Regions from separate parts of the Leptolyngbya sp. ST-U4 genome, predicted to be linked through region 1. Evidence: predicted binding sites of a transcription regulator. Region 1 holds the regulator's gene; the other holds the start of a gene.
The links. The regulator NtcA, encoded in region 1, controls nitrogen genes in cyanobacteria. The targets are predictions, from matches to a motif close to TTTGTANNNNNNNNTACAAA.

Region 1 (11,882 bases):
TTACCCCCAGAATTGGAATATTCTCCCGCCTAAGTTGTGCCAGCGATAGCAGTGTGTGGTTAATCGTTCCCAATGCGCTTCTCGACACTAAACAAACGGGCAATTCTAAATGCTTAATCAGGTCAATCACGTAGTGGCGATCGTTAATCGGAACCATTAATCCGCCTGCTCCTTCAACAATCAAATGAGGCTGCTCGATTGTTTTAGGCAGCTCAAAATCATGAAGGTGAATTTCAAGGCCGTCGATCGCAGCAGAAGCATGAGGCGAAAGTGGCTCTGTTAATCGAAACCGTTCTGGCAGAAAATGAGCATCGTTCAATCCAGTCACTTGTTTAACATAATCTGTGTCTGTGATAGTGTCTAAACCAGACTGAAGCGGCTTCCAGTAAGCGGCATCTAAGCCAAGCGTGAGCATTGCAGAAGTAACAGTTTTACCAACATTGGTGTCGGTTCCGGTCACAAAAAAATGTTCTGGAAATTGAAATGGCATTTGCTTGATTGACTGCAATAATGATTAATCAATTCGCTGAATCGCCCAATAAGCGATCGAATGACTGGCAATTATTTTGTCACAATTCTGCAACTTCCAGGCGGCTGATAGCCGTTTTAATTGTTGGATCGAAAGCTGCTTTCGGGTTAAACTCAAACCCGCTCCGATTGCCTTCAAACTTCTGAGAAAATCGATCGCATCAAAATGGATTGTCTGGCTCACCACCTCATGGGTAAAACAGCAAACAGGAAGCGTTTGAACCTTTTCGAGTAAAGCATCAGTATTGGGTAATGGATTCAGCGTCAAAGGAAGATTGAACTGCTGACAGATTTGCCGCCATTCAGGAAAGCTGCGATCGGTGGGAAAGGAAATTAAGAGCCAGCCACCGGGTTTGACTGCTTTGAGCCAGCGAGCGAGTGCCTGCATTGGACGATCGAACCACTGCAACGCAAATCCGCTGGCGATCATGGCGTATGGTTCTTCTGGAATAGGCAACCGTTCGCCGTCAAGCTGCTGAAATAATACTCGATTTTGTTCTGAAGGAAGGCATAAATGAGACTGACAAAACGCTAGCATTTCCAACGATAAATCTGTGGCTAGAATCGATCGCTCTCCCAACCGATTTACCAATTCTTGAGTCAAAAATCCCGTCCCGCAACCAATTTCTAAAACATCACCTTCAGGAAGCTGAAACCAATCTGCGTCTGTTAGGCCAATAAGATGTCTTGCGCCTGCCTTCTGTACCGTTGCAAACTGATGATAAGTCGCAGCGGCTCGACCAAATCGATCGGCAATTTGAGATTTATCAAAGGAGCTAGGAGGTGACAACATTAGAAATTTATAGAAAAGCAAAGAGCAGATTGCAGTATCGACCAGCACTCAGCAAAGTGAGTAAAAGGAAGGGCGTGTCCGGCGCGCAGAATACGAATCAACTCACAAGAATGGAGCAGGGCGATCAAAAATTCTTGTGTTTGGGAGGCAGCAACGATGCGATCGTTTGAGCTACTAAAGACAAGGACTTTAGCGATCGACTGCATATAAGATGCGTCAAGCTTTGAATCATTTAACTGATGTAGATCTTGCAGCAGAAGCGAGTGATTGAGGTGGTCAAAATCATGCTGAAGTTGGGGATATCCAGAGTGATGATAAAAGTTTTGCAGTACAATTTCTGGCATTGCCTGAAATTGGCGAATCATTTCACCCAATACAAGCTGCGATCGTCTTTTCTCTGCTCTCGCTTCAGGATGAAACGTGAGGAAACTATTAAACACAATTAAAAAATCAGCTTGCTGCAGTAACTCGAGCGGGCAAAGATGCAGCCCGTAGGAATGGACGAGGATGATTTTTTTTGAATCAAAATTGGTAAAGCTTGGCTGAAGCGAATTACCAAAATAGCCGCGATCAAATGCCTGAAACTTGCAGCCCAACTGGGTGAATTGTTCCTGCCAAAACTTCCAGCATTGGCGATCGAATCCCCACCCGTGAAAGGCAATTACTTCAGTCTTAAAGTTCCCCAGGATTAGGGGATTTGGGGGGCTGAGGTAGGACATATCTCACGACTTGATTATTATAAACATTTCTTTTCTTCAAATTCACGCTGGTATCGCTGATAAAGCTTGAATGAGCATTTCTAGATGCTCCGGCTGATGCTGACTCGAAAGAGCGATCCGAATCCGTGCAGACCCTTCTGGAACCGTTGGTGGACGAATCGCAACGGCTAAAATTCCTTCTGTTTCTAAAGCCCGTGAAAGCTCTAATGTTTTTTCAGACTCTCCCACCATCATCGGAACAATCTGAGAGTCAGAATTGAGTGTGCTATAGCCTATTTTGTGCAGCCGATCGCGTAATTCCTTCGACTGATTGATTAAATGCTGTCGCTCATCATCAAGATCAGGAATTAATGTCAGAGCAGCATCAATCGCCCCAATTATACCGGGCGGCAGAGCCGTCGTATAAATAAATCCAGGGCAGTAATTAATTAAATAGTCGCGCAGTTTTTTTGAGCAGGCAACGAATGCCCCGAACGCCCCGAAGGCTTTACCCAATGTCCCTACGACCAGATCAATTTCTGGCTGGAATGCAGCTAATCCCATTCCCTGTTCTCCCAGTACACCAAGCGCATGAGCATCATCTAGATATAAAATCGTATTGTACTGATCTGCAAGCTGAATTAAGGCAGATACATCGCTTCGATCGCCATCCATGCTAAAAACAGTTTCAGTTACAATCATGAGCCGATCGTAGGACTGCGAGCTGACTTTTTTGCACAGCGTTTCAAGCTGATTCAAATCATTGTGGGCATAGCGATAAAACCTCGCCCCGCTTGCCAAAATGCCTTGAATCAAACTGCTGTGAATTAGCCGATCGCACAGCACACAAGATTGAGCAGTCAGCAGTGTCCCTAGCAGGGTCATATTTGCTTGAAAGCCTGAGTTAAACAGCAAAGCAGCTTCTCGTCCACAGGCAGCTGCCAGTTTTTCCTCAAGCTGATGATGAATGTCGTAGTTGCCCGCTACAAGCCGCGATGCCGTTGCGCCTGTCCCGTACCGTCCTGTATAGTCTTGCGCTGCCTGGATCAGTGCCGGATGCTTTGACAGCCCCAGATAATCGTTCGCGCTGAAGTTGAGCAGTGGTCGTCCCTGCTTCCGGACCCATACGCTATTCATCCCCCCCTCGCCACAGGGCGAAGCAGCCGGAACAAGCGGCTGAAGCGATCGCAACCGCTGCTGCTCAACCCGTTCTGCCAGGGCGCGATCGATAAAATCAAATTTGTTGGCTTTGTTGACTGTCATAGCGTTTTCCATCATACGAGCCAGGGGGGACAGCGTTAAACAAGATAGGTCATCCCCAAGGGCAGGCAAGAGAACCATTACCCATGACTACTGCCTTATGACTAACGACCAAGCTATCCAACACCCTTTGCGGCAGATAATTTAGCCTGGACTGCATCCAGATTGACGGATTATTGAAAATTCGGTTTTTAATATGGGAAAGGCAGTTACACTTTTCGTTACTCCCGGAGAATCCCAGCATGACGGTTGCGGAAGCACGTTCGATCGATTGGAATGCGATCGTAGCTGAATTAGAGGGCATTGAGGTCATTCGCGACGCGGTGCAGGTTGCCAAGCTTTCCAAGGACTATTACACCTACAGTCCCCTGCTCCAGGCGCAGCTTAACAATAAGGTTGGAGAAATTGTAATTCGTCCGGCAAATGAAGCAGAAGTCATGCGGGTGGCTGCCCTGTGTGTCAAGCATCAGATTCCGCTCACGGTGCGGGGCGCAGGCACGGGGAACTATGGTCAGTGTGTGCCGATGCGGGGCGGGGTGATTCTCGACATGACCAAAATGCAGGCGGTGAAATGGGTCAAACCGGGAATCGCCTGCGTTGAAGCGGGGGCAAAACTGGCAGCGATCGACAAACAAACCCGCGAAACAGGCTGGGAAATTCGCATGGCTCCGTCTACTTATCGAACAGCTTCGATCGGCGGATTCATTGGTGGCGGCAGTGGCGGTATTGGCTCGATTACCTACGGGTTGATTGCCGATCGTGGAAACTTGCTGGCTCTGCGGGTGGTAACAATGGAAGAAAGTCCGCGCGTGATCGAGCTGCGGGGCGACGATGTGTACAAGGTGGCCCACGCCTGGGGCACAAACGGCATTATCACAGAGCTGGAAATTCCCCTGACGGCAGCTTATCCCTGGTCAGAGCTGATTGTCACCTTCCCCGACTTCATGACGGCAGCCCGGTTCGGTCAGACCCTGGGCGACTCCGACGGCATGATTAAAAAGCTAATCACCATCTTCGCGGCTCCGATTCCTCAGTATTTTGCCGCCCTGCGAAACGTCCTCACGCCAGAACAGCACTCTGCGTTTGTGATGATTGCGGAACCCTGCCTCGAATCCTTTGGCGAACTCGTGAAAGAGTTTGGCGGAACAATCGTCTATCAAAAATCCGCGCAGGAAGCCACTAAAGGCGTCGTTCTAGGAGAATTCACGTGGAACCACACCACGTTACATGCCCGCAGCATCGATTCATCGATTACCTATCTGCAAACCATCTTCCCCGCGGACAAAGATCTGAAGCTGGTGGAGCACATGTATCACCACTTCGGCGATGAGGTGATGATGCACTTAGAATTTATTCGTGCCAAAGGCACGGTTGTTCCGGCAGCTCTACAGCTTGTGCGCTACACTACACCCGATCGCCTCAACGAAATCATGCGCTACCACGAGGAGCACGGCGCATTTATTGCCAATCCCCATACCTTCATCATTGAAGACGGTGGCAGAAAAACGATCGACCCCATGCAGCTTCAGTTCAAAGAGCAGGTTGATCCCGCCGGACTATTAAATCCCGGCAAAATGCGAACCTGGGATGAACGGATAGAGGGCTAAACGTAATTTTTCTGTTTTGAAGAATGAAGTTGGGTGACAAAGCGGGATTCAATTTTTTTTAATAGGAGCAACCTGATTCATGCCAACGATCGTCCTGCACGGCGATCGTTTTTTGTTGCCTGTTCGGACGGATATGGTTGTCCTATCGGGTATGGCTGTCCTAATTGAGCAAACTGTAGGATGACTTGGCGCAGTGGGATGCTAGACCCAGAGCTTTAAGAATTAATACTTTGCCTCACTGATCCTGCAGTTCTCCTATGGTTCTACAGTCAGCACTTTCGGGCTATCGATGGGGGTATTTTCTTCTTGAATTCGTTTGGAGTACCACCATTCCTTTAGTTCAGGAGACAGCTTTACTGGATAGAGCGTGATGATCGATCGCCCCGAATACTCCTGCCCCAGCACCTCAACCGAGTAGGATGGACTACTTTTTGTTGCCAGATCAGGAACAAACCGTTTGCCAATTCGCCGCCAGCTCGGTTCCTTGCTGCGCCACTGAAGCCGACAGCAGGGCCAGGGTAACTCTTCACGATCGAACAGGCGACAGCAGGGACCAATCACTCGGTAGGTGAAATGTCCACCGGAGCTGTAAAAAATTTGTCCATGTTCAAACGGATGCTGCATCATCTCACAGGCTAAGGCTTCTGGCTTGTAATCTACACTGCACTGGCATTTTCTGGATTAATAGCGTAGCAAAGGATCGGGAAAATTGCGAAAGTTGAGAAATGGCAAAAGAGCGATCGGTGTTTCACGATCGCCCTCCTCTCAAAATAAAATCGGTTAAATTGGGCTGGCTGAACACTCTGGGAGTGATTACCAGCTTGACTTGACCACACCTGGAAGCAAGCCCTGATGCGCCATTTCCCGAAAAACGTGGCGAGACAAACCAAAATCTCGATAGTAGCCTCTCGGACGACCTGTGAGCCAGCAGCGATTGTGGAGGCGCACAGGCGCACTGTTGCGGGGAAGCTGTTGAATCTGACGATGGATTTCCAGCTTTTCCTGCTGAGAGGTTGTGTTTGAAAATTGTTCGAGCAGTTCTTCGCGCTTTTGAGCGTATTTCGCCACGAGCTTTTGGCGTTTTTTCTCACGCTCGATCATGCCTTTCTTAGCCATGAAAGAATTACGTTGTTCCTATTTAGACAGCATTTACTATACTACCGCAGGTTGTAAGAGCTTGACTACCTCACCTCAATCCGTCCTTCTGGCACAAACCCCACAACAGGTAAAGGAGGCGGCGTGATTTTGAAGCGATCGGCTGAGGGACACAAATCGGCTAACGCACAAACATCACAGGCAGGATTACGGGCATTGCAAACTGCACGACCATGATAAATCAGCCGAATCGACCAGTTTTCCCAGTCGGGCTGGGGCAGCAGCTTCATCAAATCTCGTTCGATCTTGAGCGGATCTGTTTCTTTGGTGAGTCCCAGTCGTCCGCTCAGCCGTTTAACGTGGGTATCGACTGTGACTCCTGCATGGATGTCAAAGGCGTGAGCTAAAACTACATTCGCCGTTTTACGGGCAACGCCAGGCAGGGTCAGCAGGTCTTCCATCCGTTGCGGAACCTCACCCCCAAACTGGGTCATGATCAGGCGGCAGGCAGCTTGGATATTTTTGGCTTTGTTTCGATAAAAACCAGTCGATCGCACCAAAGATTCAATTTCAGCAACATCCGCATTGGCAAACGCCTCAGCATCAGGAAGGCGGCGAAAAAGGGCAGGCGTCACCTGATTCACCCGCTCATCGGTACATTGGGCAGACAGAATCGTAGCAACCATAAGCTGCACCGGCGTCTCATAGTCCAGCGTGCAGGGAGCTTCCGGGTAAAGCCGCTTCAGACGTACCAGAATTTCTAACGCCTGCTGTTTTCGGGCAGAAAGGCTGCGAAGTCTCACGATACAAAGGAAGTAGAGAAAAGGAAACGAGGTGATGGCTACACCGTCATACCAAAAGTGATGGCAGTTCGCGTAGCCCTTGGACAAGCTTGTACGCCCAACTCATCCTAACGTTCATGCTGCCCTGCGACTACTGGAAGAGTCTCTGGAAAATCGCAAGCTGAGTAGTATCGCGAACGATCAGGAAGATTCCTAATCCGAGCAGCAGTACCAGCCCGGTTTGCATCACGTTCTCTTGAATCCGATTGGGCAAAGGCTTACCGCGCAGTCCTTCCAGCAACAGAAACACAAGCTGTCCGCCATCCAGAGCCGGAAGCGGCAGAATATTGATAATCGCTAGGTTGATGCTGATGATTGCCGTGAAGGGAAACAGGCTTCCCGCGTTCGCTGCAACCAAGCCCGCGCCCTGCTCCACAATTTTGACGGGGCCGGCGACCTGCCCTGCCATCGAGGAGAAGTTGGTGATTAGACCAATAAATCCATTCACAGTGGCAAGAAACATTCCCTGAAACTGCTTTGCTGCCAGTCCCAGCACCTCAAAAACGCCATTGGGGCGGCGATACTGAGTTGCATTGATATTGGGGGCAAGCTGTACGCCGATTTTTGCGACGCCATCTTCTCCCGCTTTAGGGGTAATGCTGAGATCAAGCTGTTGATCGCCTCGCTGCACGGTAAATTCAACAGGCTGATCCGGACTGGTGCGAATCGTTTCCATTAGCGATTTAACGGCGTCCTGAGAGGCTCCCAGCGGCTGATCGTTGACTTCTAGGATAATGTCTCCTGCCTGAAGCCCTGCCCGTGCTGCCGGAGATTGTTGAGAAATGATTTCTGGAACTACGACGCCTGGTTGATAATCAAACTGTTCAGGAATGCCGATCGTTGTGAACTGCGCCACAAACACCAGATAGGCAAAAATCAGATTGGCGATCACGCCTGCACTAATTACAATGGCGCGATCGAGCACCGGACGGTTTTTCAGCAGATTTGGATCGTTGGGCGGAATTGTACTATCTGGGTCATCGTCGGGAAAGCCAACAAAGCCACCCAGCGGAATCGCTCGCAGCGCGTATTCGGTGCGCTCACCCTGATACTTCAGCAAAATCGGACCAAAGCCGATCGAAAATCGATTGACGTGAATTCCTTGCAGACGAGCTGCCAAAAAGTGCCCCAGCTCGTGAACCACAATTAACAGGGCGAGAACTGAGATTGTCGCTAATACTGACATAGACCCAGATTAATAAATAGAACCATCTGTAGTCCATTCTAAAGGGCGGTGAGGATTACTACTTCTACCCTGTGGGTTGGGTGGGGGAGGGGGAGATGAGGGGTGAATGGTTATCAGTGTATTTGGCTAACTCAGGTTTTGTTGGAATCGCAAGCTTTCTCCGTTCGGCAACGTTTGTTCGCGTCCGATCGCAAGCCTCCTGTTCCTCTTCTCCAGAAGCATTCGCTTAGGATGAGGTTACTTGGGAAATGAAAGTTCTATCCCTTGTCCTTCCTGTCCTTCTGGGGGCATGGGTGTTTTGAACAGCGACACAGCTAACTTTAAGTGAACTGCTGGCTGAGCGTGACTGGATTGTGAACGGTAATTCTTTTCTTGTGGATCGAAATCATTTGATCCTGACGCAGATCGCCGAGCAGCCGAGTCACAGTGACCCGCGTTGAGCCGATCGCTTCCGCAATTGCCTGATGAGATAGTTTAAGGTCGATCGTAATGCCCTCGGTGGTGGGCATGCCGAAGTCGCGGCAAAGAATCAGCAGGAAGCTGACTAGACGTGATCCCATGTCGCGATGCGCCAGCGTTTCGATCATCATCTCGGTTTGCAGAATTCGGGAGGATAACCCTTGCAGCATCAGCATACAGAGATCGGGGTTTTCCTTCAGGGCTTTCTCGACTTGCTCGATCGGCACAGACAGCAGCTCAACGGGCGTAAAGGCAACGGCATGATAGAAGCGATCAGCACGTTGCCCGGTGATGAGCGACAGAACGCCAAACACGCTGTTTTCACGGAGAAGCGCGACCGTAATTTCCTCACCTGCTTCATACACGCGAGATAGTTTGACTGCCCCTTTTTGCAGGAAGTAAACTCGCTCGGCAGGGTCGCCGGGAAAGAAGATTGTTTTGCCACGATCGTAGGCTTCAACAACAGGTGGAAAAGCACTCCCGCTTAATTGACGAAAGACGTTTGCCAATGGCTTATTTGGTGCAGCTACCATATCCCTTCCCCCAGCCCGCCTTTGAAGATTTCATCTTACCGCCACCTGCTACCAATAAGATCATTCGTTCTAGCCCAATTGGTTCTAACCGACTTTTTACCCCCTGTCCTTCACTCTGGTGTGGAGCAAGTAGGGTTAAGCCAAATGGGATATCGGAACTTCTGTGATAGCTTTCTGACTTTAAATTACTAAACTTAACTCTGAGCGGATTTTTTGTATTAAGTAATACATATCTAGCCCAATCTTGGTCTAAGTGCTGAAAAAGTCAGATTTTAAGGCGAAATAGGGGCAAAAAGTTCCTGTTAAAACCGACTGACTGAGACTGATATTGCTCCAGCAGCTCAAGACAATGCTTCCAAAATTGGATTTGCGAGGGTCAGCAGTGCCAGTTTTGTGAAGGATGTTTTCTAATGCTCTATTTCCCAATTAAATATCACCATTGATTCTGCTGAAGGGGAAACGGCTTCGCATTGTTGTCTGGCGAAACGTTGTCTTCTCCTGGCTAACAGGCTCCCCGACGATTAAGCACAACCTGGATAGTTTTGAAAATCAGCCCTAAATCATAAGCGATCGACCAGCGTTCCTGATAGCGCAAATCTAATTTCACGATTTCCTCAAAATCGGTTACGGTTGATCGACCATTTGCCTGCCATTCTCCCGTGATACCTGGCTTTACCTCTAGCCGCTGCCAGTGGTGAGCTTTGTAGCGGCTCACTTCATTTAGCGTAGGCGGGCGGGTTCCAACCAGGCTCATCTCGCCGCGTAGCACGTTCCAGAATTGTGGCAGCTCGTCTAGGCTAGTACGCCGCAGGAATCGTCCTACTCGCGTAATACGAGGATCGCAATCGTTCTTAAAGATGTAGCCTTGCGCCTGATTTTGAACCTGATGCTGAAGTTTCTCGGCATTCACCACCATCGAGCGAAACTTCCAGATGCGGAACGTTTGTCCGCGAAACCCGCATCGCTCCTGGCTGTAAAAAATGGGGCCGGGATCGCTGATATAGATTGCTACTGCGATCGGGATCAAAACCAGAGCGGTCAGCGTTAAGCCAACCCCTGCGCCCAGAATATCGATCGATCGCTTAGTTCTGCTCTGAACCGAAGGATGAATCTCAGATGCAAATGACGGCAGTAGGGTAACAAATTCAGAATGTGTGAATGACATAGCGCAGCAGCCTCTAGACAACGCCCCAAAAGAGGCAAACCAAAGAACAATTGATTGAACCAGAGCAGTGAGCGCGCCCTTAAACCGCAATTTCGGCAGCTTTGCGCTCTGATAAAAGCAACTGATGAAACCAGAATGCGCTTTGATTCAGGGGCAAGCAACAGCGAAGGTTTCGCTTTATCAACACTTCAAGGACAGCTTTAGAAATAGGGAGCTTCTCCGGGAAAATTACCAGGCAATTTCCACAAGGTTTTGCCTTCCGTGGTTAAGATCCTGGTATGGAGATTCAGTCTGCAACGTTATACATCGTAGGAACCCCGATCGGCAATCTGGAAGACATGACCTTCCGGGCGATCGAAGTTTTACGTCAGGTTGATTTTATTGCGGCAGAAGACACTCGTCACACTGGAAAGCTGCTTCAGCACTTCCAGATCAAAACGCCGCAGATTAGCTATCACGACCACAATCGCCGTAGCCGTCAGGATGAGCTACTGCGTCGCCTTCAACAGGGCAATTCGATCGCGCTTGTGACCGATGCCGGAATGCCAGGCATTTCCGATCCCGGCTATGAGCTGGTAAAAGCCTGTATCGAGCAAGGAATCCCTGCCGTACCGATTCCGGGAGCTTCTGCTGTGGTCACTGCCCTGAGCGCAGCTGGGCTTCCCACCGATCGCTTTGTCTTCGAAGGATTTTTGCCCACAAAAGGCACAGAGCGTCAAGCGCGGCTCATCGCATTGCAGAGCGAAACTCGCACGATCGTGTGCTACGAGGCTCCTCACCGACTGCGGCAGACTTTGAAAGATTTGCGGGAAGAGTTTGGAGGCGATCGGCAAATTGTGCTGGCAAGAGAACTTACCAAACTGCATGAGCAATTCTGGCGGGGAACCCTGGCAGAGGCAGAGCAGCACTACCAGACTCAGGAAGCCTACGGTGAATTTACGCTGGTGATTGCCGGAGGCCAGCCCGCCACACGGGTTTTATCTGAAAGTGCCCTTAAAACTGAATTGCAAGAGCTGCTGCGGCAGGGAATGTCTCGCTCTCAAGCGAGCCGTCAGCTTGCCAGTCAAACCCATTTGCCTCGCCGTGATCTCTATCAGCTTGCTCTGTCGCTGGAAGACGTGTCGCTGGAAGATATGTCGCTAAAAGATTTGAAGAAGACACGATAATGGAAAGCAGCTCTTTTCGGGAGGTCGCCGATCGGGAAGGGGATGAAGACGATCGTAACTCTGTCTCAGCAAACCGCTTCCCCCAAATGCCTCGTTCCTGATGCTATGCCGTCGTTTCACCCAGTGATAATGTCTCGAATTCCTATGCCTTTCCGCTCTGCTCCGCTCAACTTTGGCTTTGTGCTGCTGAGCACCGTTCTGCTCGTGTCAAGCTGTAATGGCTCTGGCAATCAATCGATTACTGCCTCTCCCGATTCCAGTCCTTCGATCGCTGCTTCTCCCCAAACTGAAACTCCTTCAGCCAGTGCCAGCCCGGATGTAGCTCCTACCGGAGAGGTTCAAAATACAACGATTTCTGACAAAGGGGTTGGGGCAGCTCAATTAGGAATCAGGCTGGGCGAACTGAAGCAAACCTTGGGAGCAACCGCAACGTTTACAGAAAAGTCGCCGTTTATGGTGGATTTTGATGCGATCGAGGTGAGCCAGGGCGGCGAGGTGCAGTTCTACTTGCTGCATCTGGCAAAGCAACCGTTAAAGGACAGCGATTTGA
Region 2 (11,882 bases), on a different contig from region 1:
TCCGTCAAGAATTCCTGTAAACAAGTGCTTACCTCCGGGTCGAGCGGACAAGGAACGTATATGAAATTAAATAGAGATGGAATCGAGCAGACATTGAACAGACAAGCATTGAATAGAAACAAGCATTGAACAGCCAATGATGGACTAGACAGAAAACCTCGATCGAAGCCGCAGGTCTGCCGTCTAAGTCCATGCTGGAGTTTTGCGCTTGAAGCTAACTTCGAGCTAGAGGAAATTTAGCTTGCCTTGAACTTGCCAGGATTATCAATATCCGTTCTCGTCCAGTCGCAGGTAAAGCCCTTGGTCTCAGCCACAAACTGGTTCCAGGGTACGGGATCAACAGGCTTCGGCGTCGAGAAAACGATTTCAAACAAGCCGTCATCGCGCACTTCACCGATGCGAACCGTCTTTGAGATGTGGTGGTTGGGAAACATCTTCACCGGACCCTCTGGCGCATCCATTTCCTGTCCAATTACGGCAGCCCGGATGGCTTTGAGATCGGTGGCAGTTCCGGCGGAGCCTGCCTTCTCAACCGCTTGCTTCCACAAGTTGACCGAGATATAGCCTGCTTCCATAGGGTCATTGGTCACGCGATCGCCGCCAAATTTCGCCTTAAACGCATCTACGTATGCTTTGTTCTCAGGGCTGTCAACGGTCATGAAATAGTTCCATGCAGCGAACTGTCCCTTGAGGAAATCTGTGCCGATCGCCTTCACTTCTTCCTCTGCAATACTGACTGACATGACCGGATACTTGTCTGCCGTCAAGCCTGCACCCTGAAGCTGCTTAAAGAAGGCAACGTTGCTGTCGCCGTTTAACGTGTTGTAGATTACGCCGCCGTTTGGAAGGGCTGTGCGAATTTTAGTAATAATCGGTGCAACTTCAGTGTTGCCAAGGGGGAGGTAGTCTTCACCCACCGTTCTGCCGCCCTTCGCCTGAAGCTGAGCCTTGATAATGGTGTTTGCAGTACGCGGGAACACATAGTCCGAGCCGACCAGGTAGAAGTCCTTGCCTTTGTTCTGCAACAGCCAGTCTACCGAAGGCTCAATTTGCTGGTTGGGTGCGGCTCCGGTGTAGAAGATATTCTTGGAACACTCCTGCCCTTCATACTGAACCGGATAGAACAGCATGTGATCCTTCTGCTCAAACACGGGCAGAACTGCTTTGCGGCTTGCAGAAGTCCAGCAGCCAAAGATTGCCACGACCTGATCTTCTTCGATCAGCTTGCGGGCTTTTTCAGCAAAGGTGGGCCAGTCAGAAGCTCCATCTTCCAGGACGGGCTGAATTTGTTTGCCCAATACGCCGCCGCTTGAATTGATTTGCTCGATCGCCAATTGCGTGGAATCAACCACGCTCTTTTCGCTGATTGCCATCGTGCCGCTCAGCGAGTGCAGAATACCAACCTTGATTGTGTCTCCACTGGCAGCTGCGGGAGATGCTGCGGTGGTTGCTGCGGGAGACTCTGCTGTTGAAGAAGTCGTCGTGCCAGAGTTTGCACAGGATTTGAGCAAAATGCTGGTTCCCAGCGCAGCAGAACCATAGACCAGAAATTTACGCCGACCAAATTGCCTTGACATGAATTCACCACTTCCTACTTCAGGAACAAAACACCACAGAGAGACATCACAAGAAACTCCAATAGTTTGTGATGTTATGTCTTTAGAGAGATAATAATTTGTATCAAGGGATACATAATTTTACTCCTTAGCCATTTGATATCCGTCGCAAAAGTCCTTTGCGTTCAAATAACAAACTTGGTGGATTGTGATAGTTCAGCCAATACCAGGCGTAGACTGCTGACAAGGCAAAGGGTAGGGCAATGCTTAGTCTGTCCTCCCCTCACGTTTTTCAACAACTTTTAATTGTTTCTTAAGTTTTATTTTGTTTCGCGTTGGGGATTTTATCCTTCCACTTGCCGAAGTTGCTTTTCTTCGGTTTGCTTGAGTCTATACAGCCTTATCCAGGCGATTGAAGTACAAAAAATGGGGTGTGAGGGCTGTGCTCCCCATACCTTACATGAGTGAAAAACGCTGTAAGCCTCGCGAAAATCAGTTCGTTATGCGACAGCTTTACCCAAGTGCAGCTCAATAAGATTGATTACGCTTTCAAGTCCCTGCCTTGCTTTGATATTGGTAAAGACAAACGGCTTGTCGCCTCGCATCTTGCGGGCATCGCGCTCCATTATGCCCAGGTCTGCGCCAACGAGCGGTGCAAGATCGATTTTGTTAATCACTAGCAAATCTGACTTCGTGATGCCGGGACCTCCCTTACGAGGAATCTTGTCCCCTGCTGCTACGTCGATCACATAAATCGTTAAATCGACTAACTCTGGGCTAAAAGTGGAAGCCAGGTTGTCGCCGCCACTTTCTACGAAGATGAGATCTAGATGACGAAACTGTCGTTCAAGCTGCTCGATCGCCACTAGATTAATCGACGCATCTTCTCGAATTGCCGTATGGGGACAGCCCCCTGTTTCAACGCCCACAATTCGATCGCGCTCCAGTGCCTCACTTCGCACCAGAAATTGAGCATCTTCCTGAGTGTAAATATCGTTGGTGACGACGGCGATACTGTATTGTTCTCGCAACAGCTTACAAAGCGCGTCTACCAGGGCAGTTTTTCCTGAGCCAACCGGTCCAGCAATTCCAACTCGCAGCGTGTGCATTGTGATTTCCTTAAACTCTTCCTGAGTTTCTTTTGCTTAAATCTTGCGATCGAAGCAGTTTCCCCAGCGGGACGATCGAAGCGAAGTCCAACTTCAGCAGTACAGCTTAAAGAAGACGGGTCAATTGGGCAAGTGTCCACCCTTCTGGAAAAATTTTCTCAGATTTGAGGAGAAAAAACTGCATTTTTCTTGTCTAAGGGAAGTGACGCTTGAAGAACCGTATCCGGGAAGCTAGCTCCTAACTCGGATTTACTGCTTTACTGCTGATATTGCCCCTTTGGGACGAGGAATTATGGAAACATTAGCTTATCTTCATCTTTCGCTCTGGTACGAAACTGCTTCGCGTCCATCTCAGCTTGAGACACCGAGAACAAGCCAATCAAACAATGCAGAACAGTCCTTGCTTAAAAAGCATGGATGTGTTGAACGTAGTGCAGTTAATCAATGGCAACTGCTCCAGCCAGGCAACACGGTGTATGTGCTGATGCCTTAAAAGCAAAAAGGATGAACCTGAGTTCACCTTTTCTTAAAGCTTGAAATTATAAAGATGGCTACCCGTTGCAGTCGCTAGGAGAGAACGCGCTCCAGTCGTGGTGCTTCGCCTGCCTGGTCGAGCTGCTTAAATGAATTAAGTGCGAGGAAGCCAAAACCAACTTTGGCAACCAGATCAAGAATGGTGTAGGAAGCAGTTTCCACCGTGCTGCTGATTAAATTGAATCCTGTTCCGCCCAAGATCCAGATCACGGGGTAGATTAGCCACAGGATCAGATGTACGGTGATGAGTTTAGTGAAAACACGACGCGATCGAGGATGTTTTGCATTTGCCTGCGATCGATATTGATTAAACAGCATGTAGAACATGCCGATAAAAAATCCACAGCTCACGATGTACCAGATATAGCTGATAGGTTTGGGTGACATTGTGGCCACAAAGCCCGTGGCAATCATCAAAATATCTGCGCCAACCACTGCACCTGTGAATGCCAAACTGGTTCCGCCCAGATAAGTAACCGTAAGAATTTGCAATGGAGTTGAGAGAATCCAGGTGACGTATCTCACCCAATAGGTGGGACGATCGTAGACAATGCTCTGACCATGCCCTGTCCACATTGCAAGATACAGGACGGAAGCGATCGCCGCAATAAAAAAGTTAAGAGTAAAAAGAATACGCCATCGCTCATTCTGGGCATTGTGTGCGCCGAAGCCAAAGATCAATGCTCCCAGTGCCATCCCCAAACAGCCGATCGCAAACCAGATTTGATTCATATTTTCGATACTTTCCCTAGCCAAGTCTTTGTCTCTGATAGAAGAGACTCTAGACAGAAAATAAACGCAAAGCGTCTAACTGAGGAAGTATCTCGATCGCAGCAGAAAAAACAGTTCTCATTCTCAAAACTGCTCAGCTTCGCCTAGCTGCGAAAAAGACGAGAATATAGCGTTTCGTGATTCATACTGGCGATCGCTAAGCCCCAGCTACAGCAGAACAGAGAATCTGCTGAACTTTGGATAACGTCTTGAGCGGTCGATTCAATTGCTGGATACAAATCAAGCAACAGCTTTTGTCCCTGCGTTTGTCCGAGCGGAATGAGCCGAACTCCAGCATTGACTAGATTTGCGCTCCAGCTTTGGAGGTAGCCCAATACAGCAGAAAAGGCATCAATTTGCCAGTGGACAGCGGCGATCGAAAAGGCAGTTACAAAGTGATGGGGTTCTTTGATTTCAGCTAAAACTTCCCGGAATTGAGGATCAAGGTCGATCAGCAAGCGTGCAAGCGATCGTCCCATCTGCCAGCTTTGTTCGCGCAATTCTTCCGTTTCCCGAAACGCAGAAAGCCACTGATTCCAGTTGTTGAGCTGCTGGAGATCCTGCTGTTTCGCGCATTCATACATTTGATAAAGCACTGCACTTTCTACCCGCACCGCGCCATACTGCAATTCCTGCATGAGCCACGGTTGAAGCGTCGCTGCTCCTGTAATTTTTTCAGCCTGCACCAGCGTTTCTAGCCCTTCAGAATAGCTAAATGCGCCTACAGGCAAAGCAGGACTCACAAGCTGCAACAATCGCAGCAAAGGTTGAGATGAATGGGTGAACATGAGTGTTGAAGCAAGAGGGGAAGGAAAAAAGCAAAATCAGTGGGAATGAGCAGCCTGATGAGTGTGATGGGCAGCGTGATGTCCAGACTCTTGAGTATATGCGCCTGCCTCAGGCTGAAAGGGAACGACTTCCTCGGTGATATGCAGCCCCATACGCTGAATCAAATCTTTGAGGACGGGATCAGGGGCAAGACGTAGATAAGTTTCCGTCACCTCAAGCGCGATGTGTCGATTTCCCAGATGATAAGCAGCCCGCAGCAGTTCTAGAGGCGTATGCGCCCGCACGGTCATCACGGGCTCGGGCTTTGCAATAACCTGCACGATCGTCTCACCGTCTTCAGAGTAAAGCAGATCCCCGTTTTGCAGCACCGTTCCTCTAGCGAGCCGCAGATAAACGCCTTCGCCTTCTAGAGTTTGGAAATAGTAGCGCGATCGCGTTCGCTCTTCCGCAGTTAAGCTCAACATTAATTGAGGGACAGAAGAAGAAATAGCCTGAGACTCTTTAGAAATGCGGTGCGTCAAAACGATCGACATAGATTTGAGAATCGGAAATGTGCCAGGTTTGAGCCTGATTAGAGGATATTTGAGAAGTCTCAGGGCTCCTGCACTGCCCCCTAAATCCCCCATAAATGCGGGACTTTGAAATCAGCAGAATGCCCTTTCCCTACTACGGTATCTCTGATTCGATCGACTGTTGCTTACAGCAAGGTTAAGAATCATCAGACGCGATCGCAAACCTTCTTTAAGGTTCAAAGTCGCTCGAAATTAGAGGATTTAGGGGGCTGCAAAACCTTTCAGACCTATCCACAAACCTTCTGCACTAACGGAAGCTGACTAACCTTCTGCCACCAGTCCTTCAGCTTCGGAGTCTGAGCCGTCACTGTATCAAATTCAGGCGTGTTCGCAAAATAAACGAAAACTGGGATCAGGTGAAAATCAGCCAAAGTGAGTTCACTACCCATGAGATAGGGGCTACAAATCGCAATTGATTCGATCGCCTCCATTGCTTTCTTCGCAGGATCGATTCCCCCTTTCACCACCTCCTCATCCGTTTTGCCGCCCTGACTTGGCACAATGACCCGCTGAATGACGATCGATCGAATAGTTGGTCCATACAAATAGCTATCCACAATCGCCATGATTTGCCGCATTTTCGCCTTCTGGAGAAGATCAGACGGGCTAAATTTGCCGTTCGCGACAGCTTCATCGAGATATTCATTGATCGCGACTGTTTCGTACAGCGCAGTTCCGTCTATATCGAGTGTTGGAACTTTACCAAAAGGATTTTTCGCCAGGTATTCAGCCGCAGTGTTTTGACCGTCAAAAATTCCGACTTCCTTCAGGTCATAGTTCGCGCCTGCCTCTTCCAGCAAAAGCCGAACCGCACGAACATAAACACTAATCGGAGTTCCGTAAAGCGTGAGGGTTGCCATTATTAATCTCCAAGCGAATCACGATCCCATTTTTGGGATACAGCTTATCGCAAGCTACTTGCTACAGTTTGTATAAACCTCTGCCGAAAGACTTGTTGTGAGAAACGTGAAACCATCAAAAAAGCCCTGGAATCGACTGTAGGCGATCGACTACACCTGAAATAAACTGCGGCAATTGCTCATTCATACTGGGCACTCTATATCAGTTTCACTCAATGCCAATCCAATGCCGCAATCTCAACGAGGAGCTGGACAAAATGTCCGCCAGCTTGCAATCAGAAGAAGGATTAAGGCGATCGCTTCCTTTTCCTCAGCCGCTTTAGCCATTGCCTTTCCATTTCTTCTGGAGAGGCTTTTCGAAAATTTCCTGAAACAGATGTCCGCTCTGAATCCTACTCAAACTCAGCCCTCGCTAAATCTGCCACCAGCCCTTTACGCTCTCCTTATTGTGATCGCGATAGGCTCAATGGCAAACGGAATCTATCTGTGGAAGCGTGCTAATCATGCTGACCAGGGGGCTAAAGGTGAGGAAGACATGGCTCAAGCGATGCTTCCACTCCAGCAGGCAGGCTGGCAGATTGAGTACGGAATGCATTTAGGAAATCGACTAGGAGATGCTGACATCGTTTGCATTTCTCCTCAAAAAAAAGCTTTTGTCATTGATGTCAAATCGCATCGCGGCACAGTCATCACGGACGGAAAACAGCTCCAGCGTCAGATGGGAAAAATGACTTACCCGTTCGAGAAGGATTTCCTGACGCAGGCGACGAAGCAGGCTTTGCAGGTTAGGAAGAAAAAGAACCTGGGTTATGTAACTGCGATCGTCGCTTTCTCAAATGCAGAAGTTTCAATTCGATCGAACAAAGTCCAAAAAGTTTATGTAGTTGAGAAATCGAAACTCATTCCTTTATTACAATCTCTGGATAAATGATGGCTCGATCGCTAAAGGCGTTGGTAACACTTGGGTTAACTTTGTTCTGATGGTAACAGATAGAATGCTGGCAGGTTCGAGGTTAGGCTGGCTCAAGGGGAATGAGGGCGATTGCTTCCTCCCGCTAAGTAGCGTTCCCAGTCAGCTGTTGCGACAACTTTTGCAACACCACAAGCGGCTTTGATCAACCTGCCGCACCGGGGTTATTAGCCTGCACTATAGCTCTCTCTGCCCAGAAATAATTGCAATGGAGTTTACAAGCGAACGAGTAGCTTCTACACAGAGAGCCGCCTCTCGGAAAGTTGCATTCCGTTTGTGTTGAAGGGTAACAGCTAATTGATAAGCATCCTTAACATACTTCCGTAAAGCCTCTTTTGAACCGCCAGCTAATTCAACAGCAATATAGCTTTCAAGCATTCTTTTTGCATCAGTTTCACTTGGAGCCACCCCATCTAAAGAGGAATACTTCTCTGGGTCATATACTGCTTGCGCTAGAGATATGATTGTCTCTCGACATAGTAATCCTGCTGCTTGGTAATCCTCCTCATTATGAGCATTAGCTAATGCTCTTACTATTTTGTCTATATTGCGATCAACTCTAGCCCAACCTGTAGGCTCTAGGAGCTGTTGAGATTCTACTTGTTGCAGTAGAACTATTAAATTATCAACAAGTTGTTGATATAAATTAGAAATATATTCTCGCCGAGATCCATAAGTTGGCAAGCTCCCATCACTCCATTTGTTATACCAACTCCATAGATCTGAAAATGGATTAGGGTCTTGAAGACCCATCGTTTGTAATTTTGACATTACTGAAATTCTTCTTTCTTTGTATTCCTCATTTACTTCTTGGATACGTGAACCGCCAGTGGCAACATTAATCATCACAGCTTTTTGCTGATTAATGTTCTGTAAAAGGTCTTTTATCTCAGCACGGGTAAACTTTGTTACGCCAGGATTATTTACGGAGTTAATTCCGAGATGAGATGCCAAACTCAATAGGGTTTGATCATCCCCTCCTTCAATCATTTCAATAACGTAGCTGGTTTTGTCCCCATTCCATTGGTCTGCCCAAGGAAGCCCAAATTGTCGGAGTATTAAATCTATTAACGAATACTCTTCAGAGTCTAGGCTACGCGCAATTTCTGAAATTATTTTTATCCGGTTTGAGGGCTCCATTATCAACTTAGCCTACCAATATGCTTAACCTCTCAACTTATAAAATCATACCCATCCGCTAAAATACTTGCCATTTCTAATCTAAGGTTCGCAGACCCTACAGGGTATCCCTCAATATCTTTCTGGGCTTTACCCTATGCTTGCTCTGCGTAAGCTTACCTGTAAAAGGCGGGTGAATCAGGAAGAATGTATAGAGTCGCTACCCAAGAAGTTGCTGGATCAGGAAGTTCCAACAGAAAACTATAGCCCGATCACCTAATGATCGCCCTCATCATTCTTCATCCGGCACATACTCAATCAAATCAGACGGAGTACAGTCCAAAAACTTACAGAGTGCGTCTAGTGTTTCTGCGCCAATGCGCGGCATGATGTCCTGATTCTTTAAATGGGATACCGCATTTGGGTGAACGCCCATCAAGTCGGCTAAACGCTTATTCGTCATGCGTTGCCGAGCCATAATTTCCCTCAGTCGCCACCGGATTGTCAACGCTCTAAATCTCAAACAGGCACGATCGCTTCTAAAGGTCTAACCTTGTATATACAAGGTGACGTTGTGTGGTACAGTGCTCATAGCTAAAAACCAGTGCGTCCCCTGAGAAGTTCTGCACTGGCTCAAGCTCCATTGTTAATTTAGGAGACAACCTATTATGACTTATAGCGATCGCTTACGGAAGCGGTGGGCTGTCGTGCGCCTTTTGCCCCAGATGCGGCGAGTTGACGTGGGCTGGTTTTATCACTACTCCGATGCGGACGGCTACGCCAAAATTTTGCGTCGTCTTGATCCGGGATGCAAATTTGAAGTGGTGTTTGATGCCCTAGCAACTGAGCAGCAGGATCTTTATATCTAGTCCAGAAATAAAAAAACGGTAGCCCGATCGCCTGACCGAACTACCGTCCTTCAATTTAGCTTTTGTTAGCCTTCAAGACTCAACGACTATTCAACGGCTTGAGGCAACAGTTCGCGCTTCTCGCCCTGACGAACCTGCACCTGTCCGTCTTCGTTGATGTCCACCACTGCGGTGTCGCCGCCCTTGACCCGACCGGATAGAATTTCTTCTGCGAGCGAGTCTTCCAGCAAGCGCATGATTGCCCGACGTAGCGGACGTGCCCCATAGCTGGGGTTGTAGCCCTCTTCGATCAGACGCTCCATGAAGCGTTCGGTCACTTCGAGGGTAATGCCCTGCTCGGTGAGGCGACCCGTAACTTCCTTCAGCAGAATATTGGCAATCTGCTTGATTTCCTCTTTCTTGAGCTGACGGAAGACGATAATTTCATCCAGACGGTTCAAGAACTCAGGACGGAAGTACTGCTTCAGTTCTTCGTTCACCAGCGATCGAATGCGGTTGTAATTCGCTTCGTCCTGGCTTTCCGAAGTAAAGTCGAAGCCCAGACCACCGCCGCCCTTCTCAATCACCTTAGAACCAATGTTCGAGGTCATGATCAGCAGCGTGTTCTTGAAGTCCACTGTGCGTCCTTTCGCATCGGTCAGGCGACCGTCTTCCAGGATTTGCAGCAGCATGTTGAACACATCCGGATGCGCTTTCTCGATCTCGTCAAACAGAACGACGGTGTAGGGACGACGACGCACAGCCTCAGTCAATTGACCGCCTTCGTTATAGCCCACGTAGCCTGGAGGCGAACCAATCAGCTTAGAAACGGTGTGCCGCTCCATGTACTCCGACATATCCAGACGAATCATCGCTTCTTCAGAGCCGAAGAAGTAGGAAGCCAGCGTCTTCGCCAATTCAGTTTTACCTACCCCAGTTGGACCCGAGAAGATAAAGCTTGCGATCGGACGGTTGGGATTCTTCAGACCCACACGGGCACGACGGATAGCGCGAGAAATTGCCTTGACTGCCTCTTCCTGACCAACCATGCGCGTATGCAGGGTGTCTTCCATGTGCAGCAGCTTCTCGGATTCAGATTCCGTCAGCTTATTCACCGGAACACCTGTCCAGGAAGCAACAATGTGAGCGATATCCTCTTCATCCACAACCGGTGAATCATCACCTTCAGTGGAATCAGTCTTGCGGTTCTGAGCGATCGAGCGAATTTGCGCCTTAATTTCCATTTCCCGATCGCGCAGTTCGCCTGCCCGGTCAAAGTCCTGAGAACGCACCGCATCGTCTTTTTCTTTCAGAACTTGGCGCAGTTCTTTGTCGAGTTCCTTCGCGGCCGGGGGCAGCTGGGAGTTGATCAAACGAACGCGAGAGCCTGCCTCATCAATCAGGTCGATCGCCTTGTCCGGCAGATAGCGATCGGAGATGTAGCGGTCAGACAGCTTCGCGGCAGCTTCTAAGGCCAGGTCAGAAATTTTCAGCTTGTGGTGCTGCTCGTAGCGATCGCGCAGACCGTGAAGAATTTCAATCGTTTCATCAACCGTCGGTTCACCCACCATGACAGGCTGGAAACGGCGTTCCAGGGCAGCGTCCCGCTCGATGTGCTTGCGGTATTCGTCCAGTGTCGTCGCACCAATACACTGGAGTTCGCCCCGTGCCAAAGCAGGCTTCAGAATGTTGGCAGCATCGATCGCCCCTTCGGCTGCACCTGCTCCAATCAGGGTATGAACCTCGTCGATCACCAGGATGACGTTACCCGCTTGGCGGATCTCATCCATAATTTTCTTAAGACGTTCCTCAAATTCACCCCGATACTTGGTTCCTGCTACCAGCAAACCGATGTCTAGCGTGACGACACGCTTCTCTTCGAGGATATCGGGGATATCGTTGTTGGAAATGCGCTGTGCCAGACCTTCTGCAATCGCCGTTTTACCTACACCGGGTTCTCCAATCAACACCGGGTTGTTTTTGGTACGACGACCGAGGATCTGAATTACGCGCTCGATTTCTTTCTGGCGACCGACTACGGGATCGAGCTTGCCTTCGGCTGCCATTTGGGTCAGGTTGGAACCAAACTCGTCCAGGGTGGGAGTCTTGGTGCGTCCTTGACTTCCTCCGGCAGACACTTCGGCGGTTTCGCCCAGCATTCGAATGACTTGCGTCCGAACCTTGGACAAGTCAACGCCAAGGTTTTCCAGCACTCGTGCAGCAACCCCTTCGCCTTCGCGGATGAGTCCCAGCAGCAGATGCTCTGTACCAATGTAGTTGTGTCCAAGCTGTCGAGCTTCCTCAAGCGATAGCTCTAGAACCCGCTTAGCGCGAGGCGTGAAGGGAATCTCAACTGCGACGAAGCCGGAACCTCGACCAATGATTTTTTCAACTTCAATCCGGGCATCTTTAAGATTGACACCCATAGATTTCAGCACTTTGGCGGCGACGCCGGTCCCTTCTCCAATCAGACCCAGGAGGATCTGCTCTGTACCCACGAAGTTATGTCCCAGGCGACGGGCTTCTTCCTGGGCAAGCATAATCACCTTAATGGCTTTTTCTGTGAAGCGTTCAAACATGGCGTTCCTTTATCACCTGGTGCGTGCCGGTACGCTGATTTTAGCATAGGAAAATTCTCAAGCTGTCACTGATGAACAGCTCGTCCAAGGTAGGGATCTCCGAATCAAGCGGGCTGCTGATCCCCTGAAATCCTGATGGGTTAGCCGATGAAGAGAGAAAACTAAGAAGCTACCT

Region 2: a site for NtcA is predicted at 1,675-1,694, ahead of urtA (urea ABC transporter substrate-binding protein). Genes of this name have one in related genera too.

Annotation. Positions count from the first base shown of each region.
Region 1 is NZ_JAMPKZ010000025.1:35,202-47,083, forward strand. Features, by position in the region: gene bioD (dethiobiotin synthase) at 1-490, opposite strand, end outside; gene NDA02_RS22685 (methyltransferase domain-containing protein) at 515-1,321, opposite strand; gene NDA02_RS22690 (alpha/beta hydrolase) at 1,321-2,040, opposite strand; gene bioF (8-amino-7-oxononanoate synthase) at 2,083-3,282, opposite strand; gene NDA02_RS22700 (FAD-binding oxidoreductase) at 3,522-4,886, shown strand; gene NDA02_RS22705 (hypothetical protein) at 5,142-5,513, opposite strand; gene rpsN (30S ribosomal protein S14) at 5,700-6,002, opposite strand; gene nth (endonuclease III) at 6,068-6,784, opposite strand; gene rseP (RIP metalloprotease RseP) at 6,915-8,009, opposite strand; gene ntcA (global nitrogen regulator NtcA) at 8,330-9,001, opposite strand; gene NDA02_RS22730 (sugar transferase) at 9,504-10,166, opposite strand; gene rsmI (16S rRNA (cytidine(1402)-2'-O)-methyltransferase) at 10,445-11,332, shown strand; gene NDA02_RS22740 (hypothetical protein) at 11,477-11,882, shown strand, end outside.
Region 2 is NZ_JAMPKZ010000023.1:48,665-60,546, reverse strand. Features, by position in the region: gene urtB (urea ABC transporter permease subunit UrtB) at 1-24, opposite strand, end outside; gene urtA (urea ABC transporter substrate-binding protein) at 237-1,577, opposite strand; gene ureG (urease accessory protein UreG) at 2,057-2,665, opposite strand; gene NDA02_RS22230 (hypothetical protein) at 2,958-3,158, shown strand; gene NDA02_RS22225 (microbial rhodopsin family protein) at 3,233-3,931, opposite strand; gene NDA02_RS22220 (urease accessory protein UreF) at 4,075-4,758, opposite strand; gene ureE (urease accessory protein UreE) at 4,795-5,292, opposite strand; gene NDA02_RS22210 (glutathione S-transferase family protein) at 5,559-6,191, opposite strand; gene NDA02_RS22205 (nuclease-related domain-containing protein) at 6,418-7,122, shown strand; gene NDA02_RS22200 (hypothetical protein) at 7,339-8,301, opposite strand; gene NDA02_RS22195 (helix-turn-helix domain-containing protein) at 8,573-8,788, opposite strand; gene NDA02_RS22190 (hypothetical protein) at 8,949-9,149, shown strand; gene NDA02_RS22185 (ATP-dependent Clp protease ATP-binding subunit) at 9,236-11,707, opposite strand.